Regions from separate parts of the Microbulbifer mixtoriginis genome, predicted to be linked through region 1. Evidence: predicted binding sites of a transcription regulator. Region 1 holds the regulator's gene; the other holds the start of a gene.
The links. Region 1 encodes LexA, which represses DNA repair genes until DNA is damaged. Its sites were predicted from a motif close to ACTGTNTNTANANACAGT; they were not measured.

Region 1 (4,271 bases):
ACATTTCACCAAGCCTCCGGCTCGTTTTAGCGAAGCCGCTCTGGTGAAAGAGCTGGAAAAGCGTGGTATTGGCCGGCCCTCAACCTATGCCTCTATTATTTCCACAATTCAGGATCGGGGCTATGTGCGGCTTGAGAACCGCCGTTTTTATGCGGAAAAAATGGGTGATATTGTCACCGACCGCCTCAGCGAAAGTTTTAAAAATCTGATGGACTACGGTTTTACCGCAAGCCTGGAGGAATCTCTGGATGCGGTTGCCGATGGCGATAAAGGTTGGAAGCAGTTACTCGACGAGTTTTATCAGGATTTCTCTTCTCGGTTGGAAAAAGCTCAGTCCAGTGATGCGGGTATGCGGCGCAACACGCCGACAGATACTGATATCGAGTGCAGTAAGTGCGGTCGCCATATGCAGATCCGCACAGGTTCTACCGGTGTATTCCTTGGTTGCTCCGGTTACGCGCTTCCTCCTAAGGAGCGTTGCACCAACACGATGAATCTGGTCTCAGGCGATGAGGCCGTGGACGCGGATAAGGATGAAGATGCCGAAACCCGCCAGCTGCGGGAGAAACGCCGCTGTCCTAAGTGCGGCACGGCGATGGATAGTTATCTGCTTGATGAGCAGAGAAAGCTACATATCTGCGGAAATAACCCAGACTGTAATGGTTACGAGGTAGAGCAGGGCACGTTCAAAATCAAGGGCTACGACGGTCCGATTATTGAGTGTGACAAGTGCGGTAGCGACATGCAGCTGAAGTCAGGCCGTTTTGGTAAATACTTTGGCTGTACTAACGAAGCCTGTAAGAACACCCGCAAGCTGTTGAAAAATGGCCAGCCGGCGCCACCCAAAATGGATCCGGTTCCTATGCCGGAGTTGGCTTGCCTGAAGGTTGAGGATCATTACATTCTCCGCGATGGTGCCTCCGGATTATTCCTGGCCGCCAGCCAGTTTCCGAAAAACCGTGAGACCCGTGCCCCGCTGATAAAAGAGCTACTGCCTCACCAAAGTGAGATTGACCCTAAGTACAGTTTCTTGTTCTCGGCTCCCTCACAGGATGATCAGGGGCGCGATACGGTAGTTCGCTTCAGCCGTAAGACCCAAGAGCAGTATGTTCAGTCTGAGGAGGATGGAAAGGCCACGGGTTGGAAGGCTTTTTACCGGGATGGCTCCTGGAAAGTCGAAGCGGCGGCCAAGAAAAAGCCGGCAGCTAAGAAAGCGGCGGCAAAAAAGTAAATGAGTAACCCCTATACCGGCCTAGTCACTTCGGCATTGCGTAAGAGTCAGCTGCTGGCCACAAGTAGTTATGACTCTACTATTCAGCGAATGGCCCTGGAAGAAGGTGCTTTGTTGCAGCTGTGGAAAGCCTATCAGGCTTTCCTGGCTGAACTGTCACACCAGCTGCAATTGGGTTTTGAGCCGGAGTCTGTACAGGTTATTTTTGATAGCCTACACAGCCAGGGGAGAGCGAGCCTTGAAGTAAGTGAACTGCAGTTATTGCTCTCAGAGCCAGGGAGTTGGCTTAGCGAATTATTACGCGCGTGGAACCAGCTCTTAAGGCTGCCTACATTAGCGGAGGAAAAGGGGCAAGCTGGCAACCTTATTCCGACCCACAATATCGCCGGACCAGTACCAATTGAGCTTTCTTTCGAGGTGCTGCTTAAATGGCACAAAGCTCTCAGTGAGCTGATACTTAGACAGCGTGCCAATCTCGAGGAGTGCTAAGAGGGCTCCGCTACCTTTCTATTCATCTTTTTGCGCCCACTGAAACTTCTAAATTGCCTGTGGTACACTGGGCGCAAACTGATGTGCAGTGAAGGGAAAGCAAATGTCCTCCGAAACTTTTGAGATTATCGAGTTGGCCAATGGCGATGTGGCTCTGCGCCGTGCCGGCCATGAGGAGGACCCTCTGGTGAGTATTCGTTTCTCAGCCGAGAGTCTCCAATTTTTGCGAAAGCACAAGGTAGCGGTAGCCCGGGCCATGTTAGAGGCGGGTATAGAAGCCGTGCAAAATCTCGATGACCTGGAGCCAGGTTACTTTGAAGAGGAAGAGTCGATGCCGGTTAACCATACGATTCACTAATCTATGGTAAAGGCGAAAAATTAAGTGAAACAACAGCGGCTAGAAGCCGCTGTTGTTGTATTTGATTGGCGGTAAATCTTTTAGTCTCACGGAGTTTGGCGAATAACGCCCACCGCTAATCCTTCGATTACAAAGTTCTTATCCCGCATATCTACTTGGATGGTATCAAAGTCTTCGTTTTCAGGCAGGAGTTGTACCGTTGCCTGATTACCTTTACGGCGGAAGCGCTTAACGGTTACTTCATCATCAATCCGCGCAACCACAATCTGCCCGTTTCTGATTTGTTCGGTCTTCTGTACTGCCAGAAGGTCCCCGTCGAGAATGCCGGCATTTCGCATACTCATGCCGTGTACCCGCAATAAATAATCTGCCGGTGGGTGGAAGAAACTGGCGGGCAGGTCGCAATAATCCTCAATATGCTCGGCTGCCAGAATAGGGTTGCCTGCGGCGACACGCCCCACGATGGGAAGTCCCGATTGGTGGTCGGGAATTCGAATACCTCGGGAGGCACCGGCAACCATCTCAATGGCTCCTTTTCGTGCCAGTGCTTTGAGGTGTTCCTCTGCAGCGTTGGGCGAGCGAAAGCCCAGCTCTTGGGCGATTTCTGCGCGGGTGGGAGGGTAACCTGTGTCGTCCAGGTAGGCTTTTATCAGCTCTAATACTTGAGTCTGGCGTGCTGTGAGATTGGTCATAGATTTACCTAGCGTTTCTGTATTTTTATACAGTTGCTGGGATTATATACAGATTTAAGGATCTCGCAAACTGAGCACCTGCCTGCAGTCCAGCTGCTACATTGTTTAAGAAAACAAGGAATGAAAAGAAAAGTTGAAAGAACTGACAGCAAGGGAGAACAATAATGCTTGATGCGAAAATGGCTGAAGCCTGGAGAGTTCTGCGCATTCAATCTGAGTTGGTTGATGGAATTGAGCGTTTGGTTGCGCTTAACGGGGCGGTAACAGTTTTTGGCGGTGCGCGTTTCACTGAAGATAGCCAGGAATATCAGCAAGGGGTGAAGCTTGGGGAGCTTTTAGCAGCAGAGGGGATACCTGTGATGACCGGTGGCGGGCCGGGTCTGATGGAGGCGTGTAATCGTGGGGCTTTTGAGCAGCCTGGTACTTCAATCGGATTAAATATCGAGCTGCCTTTTGAGCAGGCAGCCAATCCTTACCAAGATATCAGTTTGAATTTTCGCTATTTCTTTGTGCGTAAATTTATGTTTGTGAAGCATGCCGTGGGCTTTGTGGGTTTACCCGGGGGCTACGGCACGCTGGACGAATTATTTGAGGCGCTGACATTAGTACAAACTCAAAAAGTACGGCGATTCCCAATAGTTTTGGTGGGCAAGCGTTATTGGGGAGGGCTGTACGATTGGCTGGTAGATACGGTATTGGAACGGAATTGTATCGACTCTGCTGATCTAGACCTGTTTCATGTGGTGGATGCAGTAGAAGAGGCTGCAGATTTGATTATGAAATATATGCGAGCCAGGGATTAAAAAGTTTTCGAGATGTCTAGGTTACTTTCTTTATTAATTAACAATCGGATAGGGCGAGGAGTAGGGGAGGCAGAAAAAACAGGAATACAGGAAGTAGAGGCCAAATACAGAGCCTACGGCTGTGCCTCGTCCCTAAATAGTAGTTAGCGCCCCTATCTTTCTTCCCACGCAGTGGAATGCACTAAGGCCTATGGGAAGAGGTAGTGGTCAGTCGCTTCGGTAATTACATCTTATCCTGCCAATTTACCAAACCAATTTTGCCTATGGGGATTCGCCAGGTTGGACTTCCCCCTACAACCGTTCTTTCTGTATGTGCAATAAGCCGCCAGCGAGCTGGGAGTGTGTTACTCTGGCCGAAATTAAACAGCTGTTTTAAATGGTGGTTTGATATCTATGAGCCAGATGGATACCGTTAACCGCATCTTGGATGCTGCCGAAGCGCTCTTTGCCGAGCGCGGCTTTACCGAGACATCCCTCAGGACTATTACGAGTACTGCCGGAGTCAATCTGGCGGCGGTCAACTACCACTTTGGTTCTAAGAAAGAGTTGATCCAGGCGGTCTTTGAGCGTTTCCTAACACCATTTACCGATGCGCTGGAAGCAGAGTTGGATCGACGCATAGCTTCTGGCCAACCACTTAAGGTTGAAGGGTTGTTGGAGAGCCTATACCGAGTTGGGTTGGGCAGTCTGAGCCAACT
Region 2 (4,271 bases), 1.2 Mb from region 1:
CCGCCGTGGCGCGCAATGCGTCATCGAGCCTGGCGGAACGACGGTACTGGACCTCGGCGGAATGTACCACCAACAGTACACCTTCCTGCGGCATTGCCGGCTTATCATACCCGAGGGAGCGCAACAGTTCTGTGCGCGCGCGCTCCATATACTTCAAATAATTCACGTAATACACGATGCCGGCCGCATCGGTATCTTCGATATAAACCCTTACAGGAATACCGAACTCTTCCTTCATTGAATTTCCCTCACTTCCACAGCCACCCAACCCAAAAACACCAGGTGCTGAATCATCAACTGATCTTATCCGGCTTAGGCAGGCCAAAATGTTCATAGGCGAGCCCGGTAACTACTCGCCCACGGGGTGTCCGGGCAATATAGCCCTGCTGGATCAGGTAGGGCTCCAATACATCTTCCAGAGTATCCCGCTCTTCGCTCACAGCAGCGGCGAGACTATCCACCCCCACTGGACCACCATCAAATTTCTCGATCATCGCCAACAGCATACGTCGATCCAGAGAGTCGAAGCCTTTTGCATCCACATTGAGCATATTCAAAGCGGCATCGGCGATATCAGCATCCACCGCACCATCGCCCTTAACATCTGCGTAATCGCGCACACGGCGCAGCAGGCGATTGGCAATCCTCGGGGTACCGCGGGCGCGACGCGCCACTTGTAAGGCTCCGCCTTCATCCATCTCAACCCCCATCAACCTAGCGGAGCGACGCACGATACTGGTGAGGTCTTGCACGTTGTAGAATTCCAGCCGCTGCACTATGCCGAATCGATCGCGCAGGGGCGAGGTGAGCAGGCCCGCTCTGGTAGTGGCCCCCACCAGAGTAAAGGGCGGCAGATCCAACTTGATTGAGCGTGCCGCCGGCCCCTCGCCGATCATAATATCCAGCTGGTAATCCTCCATGGCCGGATACAAAACCTCTTCTACATGGGGGCTGAGCCTGTGAATCTCATCGATAAACAGTACGTCCCCAGGTTCCAAATTCGTCATTAGCGCGGCCAGATCACCGGCCTTCTCCAGCACTGGCCCCGAGGTAGTCTTGATCGCAACACCCATCTCTGCGGCAATAATATTGGCCAGAGTGGTTTTACCCAGACCTGGAGGACCGAACACTAAAGTGTGATCCAGGGCCTCTTTGCGCAGTTTGGCCGCCTGAATAAAGATCTCCATCTGCTCGCGCACCACTGGCTGACCCACATAGTCGGCCAGCGCTTTGGGGCGCACAGCGCGGTCGTACTGCTCTTCCTGCCCAGAGGGCCCCGCAGGTTCTGGGGCTACTAAACGATCGGCTTCAATCATCGCAACAACTCCAAGCCTCCCGCTTTAGGCGGGTGCCATGCCCTTTAGGGCCAGGCGGATAAGGGTGGCACTGTCGGCTTCAGGCTGCTCCTTGCTCGCGCGGGCCACCATTTTGCTAGCCTCAGTGGGCTTGTAACCCAAGGCCACCAGGGCGCTCTCGGCCTCGCCGGTATGATCTACCTTGAGTGCTGTGGCTGCCGCCATCAATGGAATATCGTTGGAATCACCGAAATCCGGGGTCAACTTATCGCGCAGCTCTACAATCAAACGCTCGGCCGTCTTCTTGCCAACGCCTGGTACCTTTACCAGTGCCGCAACATTATCCTCAGCCACACAGCGTGCCAAAGCCGCACCATCGAGACCGGATAAAATTGCCAGGGCCATCTTGGGGCCCACACCACTGACCTTAATCAAGGTTCTGAACAGTTTGCGATCGGCGTCGCGGATAAAGCCGTAGAGTTGCTGGGCCGTTTCGGAAACCGCCAAGTGCGTGTGTACTCGAACCGGCTGTCCCAGGGCGGGCAATTCAAAAATTGTGGTCATAGGCGCGAGCACTTCGTAGCCCACCCCTTGCACATCAATCAGTAACAAAGGGGGCTGTACCGCGGCCAGAGTGCCACTCAGTCTTCCAATCATGTGTTGTTCCAGGTTTATCTATCGCTGCCCACAATGAGGGCCAAGTTCTGCAGAGTTTTCTAAACGCTGAGGCGACCGCGGCGAAAGCGGCTGCGCGCTCCGCCGGCGGTAAATAGCAGAGTCTGCTCCGTGTGCATATGGCAGAGAGCCACGGCGAGTGCATCGGCGGCATCCTCTTGGGGAGTCCCCGGTAGTGACAGCAAGGTTTTGACCATGTGCTGCACCTGCAGCTTGTCGGCTGCACCACTGCCCACCACCGCCTGCTTGACCTTGCGCGCCTCATACTCAGCCACGGCGAGACCACTATTGGCCCCGGCCACTATGGCTGCACCGCGCGCCTGGCCCAGTTTCAGGGCTGAGCCCGCACTCTTAGACATAAATACATTTTCAATTGCCATCTGCGCCGGTTGGTATTGCTGGGCAATCTGAGAAACCGCGTCGAAAATCAGCTTTAGGCGCTCAGGTAGGGAGCCTTCGGGAATACGAATTACCCCACTGGCCACATAGCGGGCCTTACCCCGTTCTACATCGATAATTCCATAGCCGGTTTTACGCGAGCCGGGGTCAATACCCAGGATTCGGGTCAAGAGGTGTTCCCCAAATATCTGTATGTTTATATAGTGGCGGGAGTGTCCCAAGGTGGGAGCGAGGCGTCAAGGAAGATCGCAGACAGCATAGAAAAAGTGGCTATCTGCTAAAGCGATATGAGGGTAAACCGGGGCTAACCTTGCCCGCCCCGGTCTGAACTGGGACTCAGCCCAGCTCCTCCATCACCTCTGCGGGAATATCCGCGTTAGTGTAAACATTTTGCACATCGTCGAGATCTTCCAGCATCTCGATCAGGGCCAACACCTTCTCTGCCCCCTCTTTATCCAATGGGATAGTGGTGGACGGGATCATGGCGATTTCAGCGCTATCAGGCGTGAAGCCTGCGGCTACCAGCGCATCTTTCACCGTGAGGTAATCCTGAAATTCAGTGGTCACCTCAACGCTGCCATCATCGTTGGTTTCGATATCCTCAGCACCCGCTTCCAGGGCCGCTTCCATCAGCGCGTCTTCATCCACGCCAATATCGTAAAACATCTGGCCTTTGCGGGTGAACAGATAGCTTACGGAGCCATCGGTACCCAGGTTGCCGCCGCGCTTGGAGAAAGCGTGGCGAACCTCGGCCACTGTACGGTTGCGGTTGTCGGTCAGACACTCCACCAGTACTGCGACACCGCCGACACCGTAACCTTCATAAACCACAGCTTCATAGTTATCACCTTCCGCATTGCCGGCGCCGCGGGCAATGGCTTTATCGATGGTGTCGCGCTTCATGTTCGCGCCCAGAGCCTTGTCGATAGTCGCGCGCAATGTCGGGTTATCGTCCGGGTTGGGGCCCGCCTTGGCCGCTACGGTCAGCTCACGAATGATCTTGGTAAAGATCTTGCCGCGCTTGGCATCCTGAGCCGCTTTACGATGCTTGATATTGGCCCATTTACTATGTCCGGCCATGTTCCGTCTCTCTTCAATCTGTGCGAGGGATGGGCCAATAAGCGAAGCGAAATGCCCATCACCACGATTTGACAGGCCCGCTTCGCCCGGCCCGTCGGGGGAAAATCAGCTGATTTTTTCTTCTTTCTGGCGCAGGCGGATATTCAGCTCGCGCAACTGCTTGGCATCCACCGTGCCCGGAGCATCCGTCATGACACAGGCGGCACTCTGGGTTTTGGGGAAGGCAATCACATCGCGAATAGAATCGCTGCCAGTCATCAACATTACCAAGCGGTCCAAACCAAAGGCCAGGCCTCCATGGGGCGGCGCACCATACTTGAGAGCATCCAGCAGGAAGCCAAATTTCTCGCTCTGCTCTTCTTCATCGATACCGAGAATACGGAATACCGCCTGCTGCATGGCCTGGTCGTGGATACGCACAGAACCACCGCCCAGCTCGGTACCATTCAGCACCATATCGTAGGCTCGCGACAGTGCCCCCAGTGGGTTCTGCTCTAATTCTTCGGGGCTACAGGAAGGTGCAGTAAACGGATGGTGCAACGCGGTGAGGCTGCCGTCTTCATTTTCCTCGAACATCGGGAAGGCCACTACCCACAGGGGCGCCCACTCACTGGTGTAGAGATTGAGGTCTTCACCCAGTTTGCAGCGCAGCGCACCCAGCGCTTCGGAGACCACTTTGGCAGTATCCGCGCCGAAGAAAATAATATCGCCGCTCTCAGCCTCAAGCCGATCAAGAATGGCAGCTCGAGTCTCAATGGGCAGGAATTTTACGATCGGCGACTGCAGGCCATTCTCCAGGTCGGAGCGGTCATTCACCTTCAC

Region 2: ruvC (crossover junction endodeoxyribonuclease RuvC) is a predicted target of LexA. The motif match lies at 2,557-2,574, and genes of this name have one in related genera.

What each region holds. Positions count from the first base shown of each region.
Region 1 covers NZ_CP174285.1:674,132-678,402, forward strand. Annotated here, with positions in the region: gene topA (type I DNA topoisomerase) at 1-1,231, shown strand, start outside; gene ACJJI0_RS02920 (DUF6586 family protein) at 1,232-1,720, shown strand; gene ACJJI0_RS02925 (hypothetical protein) at 1,824-2,078, shown strand; gene lexA (transcriptional repressor LexA) at 2,165-2,770, opposite strand; gene ACJJI0_RS02935 (LOG family protein) at 2,935-3,573, shown strand; gene ACJJI0_RS02940 (TetR/AcrR family transcriptional regulator) at 3,967-4,271, shown strand, end outside.
Region 2 covers NZ_CP174285.1:4,367,316-4,371,586, reverse strand. Annotated here, with positions in the region: gene ybgC (tol-pal system-associated acyl-CoA thioesterase) at 1-238, opposite strand, end outside; gene ruvB (Holliday junction branch migration DNA helicase RuvB) at 294-1,316, opposite strand; gene ruvA (Holliday junction branch migration protein RuvA) at 1,341-1,952, opposite strand; gene ruvC (crossover junction endodeoxyribonuclease RuvC) at 2,012-2,539, opposite strand; gene ACJJI0_RS19105 (YebC/PmpR family DNA-binding transcriptional regulator) at 2,706-3,449, opposite strand; gene aspS (aspartate--tRNA ligase) at 3,555-4,271, opposite strand, start outside.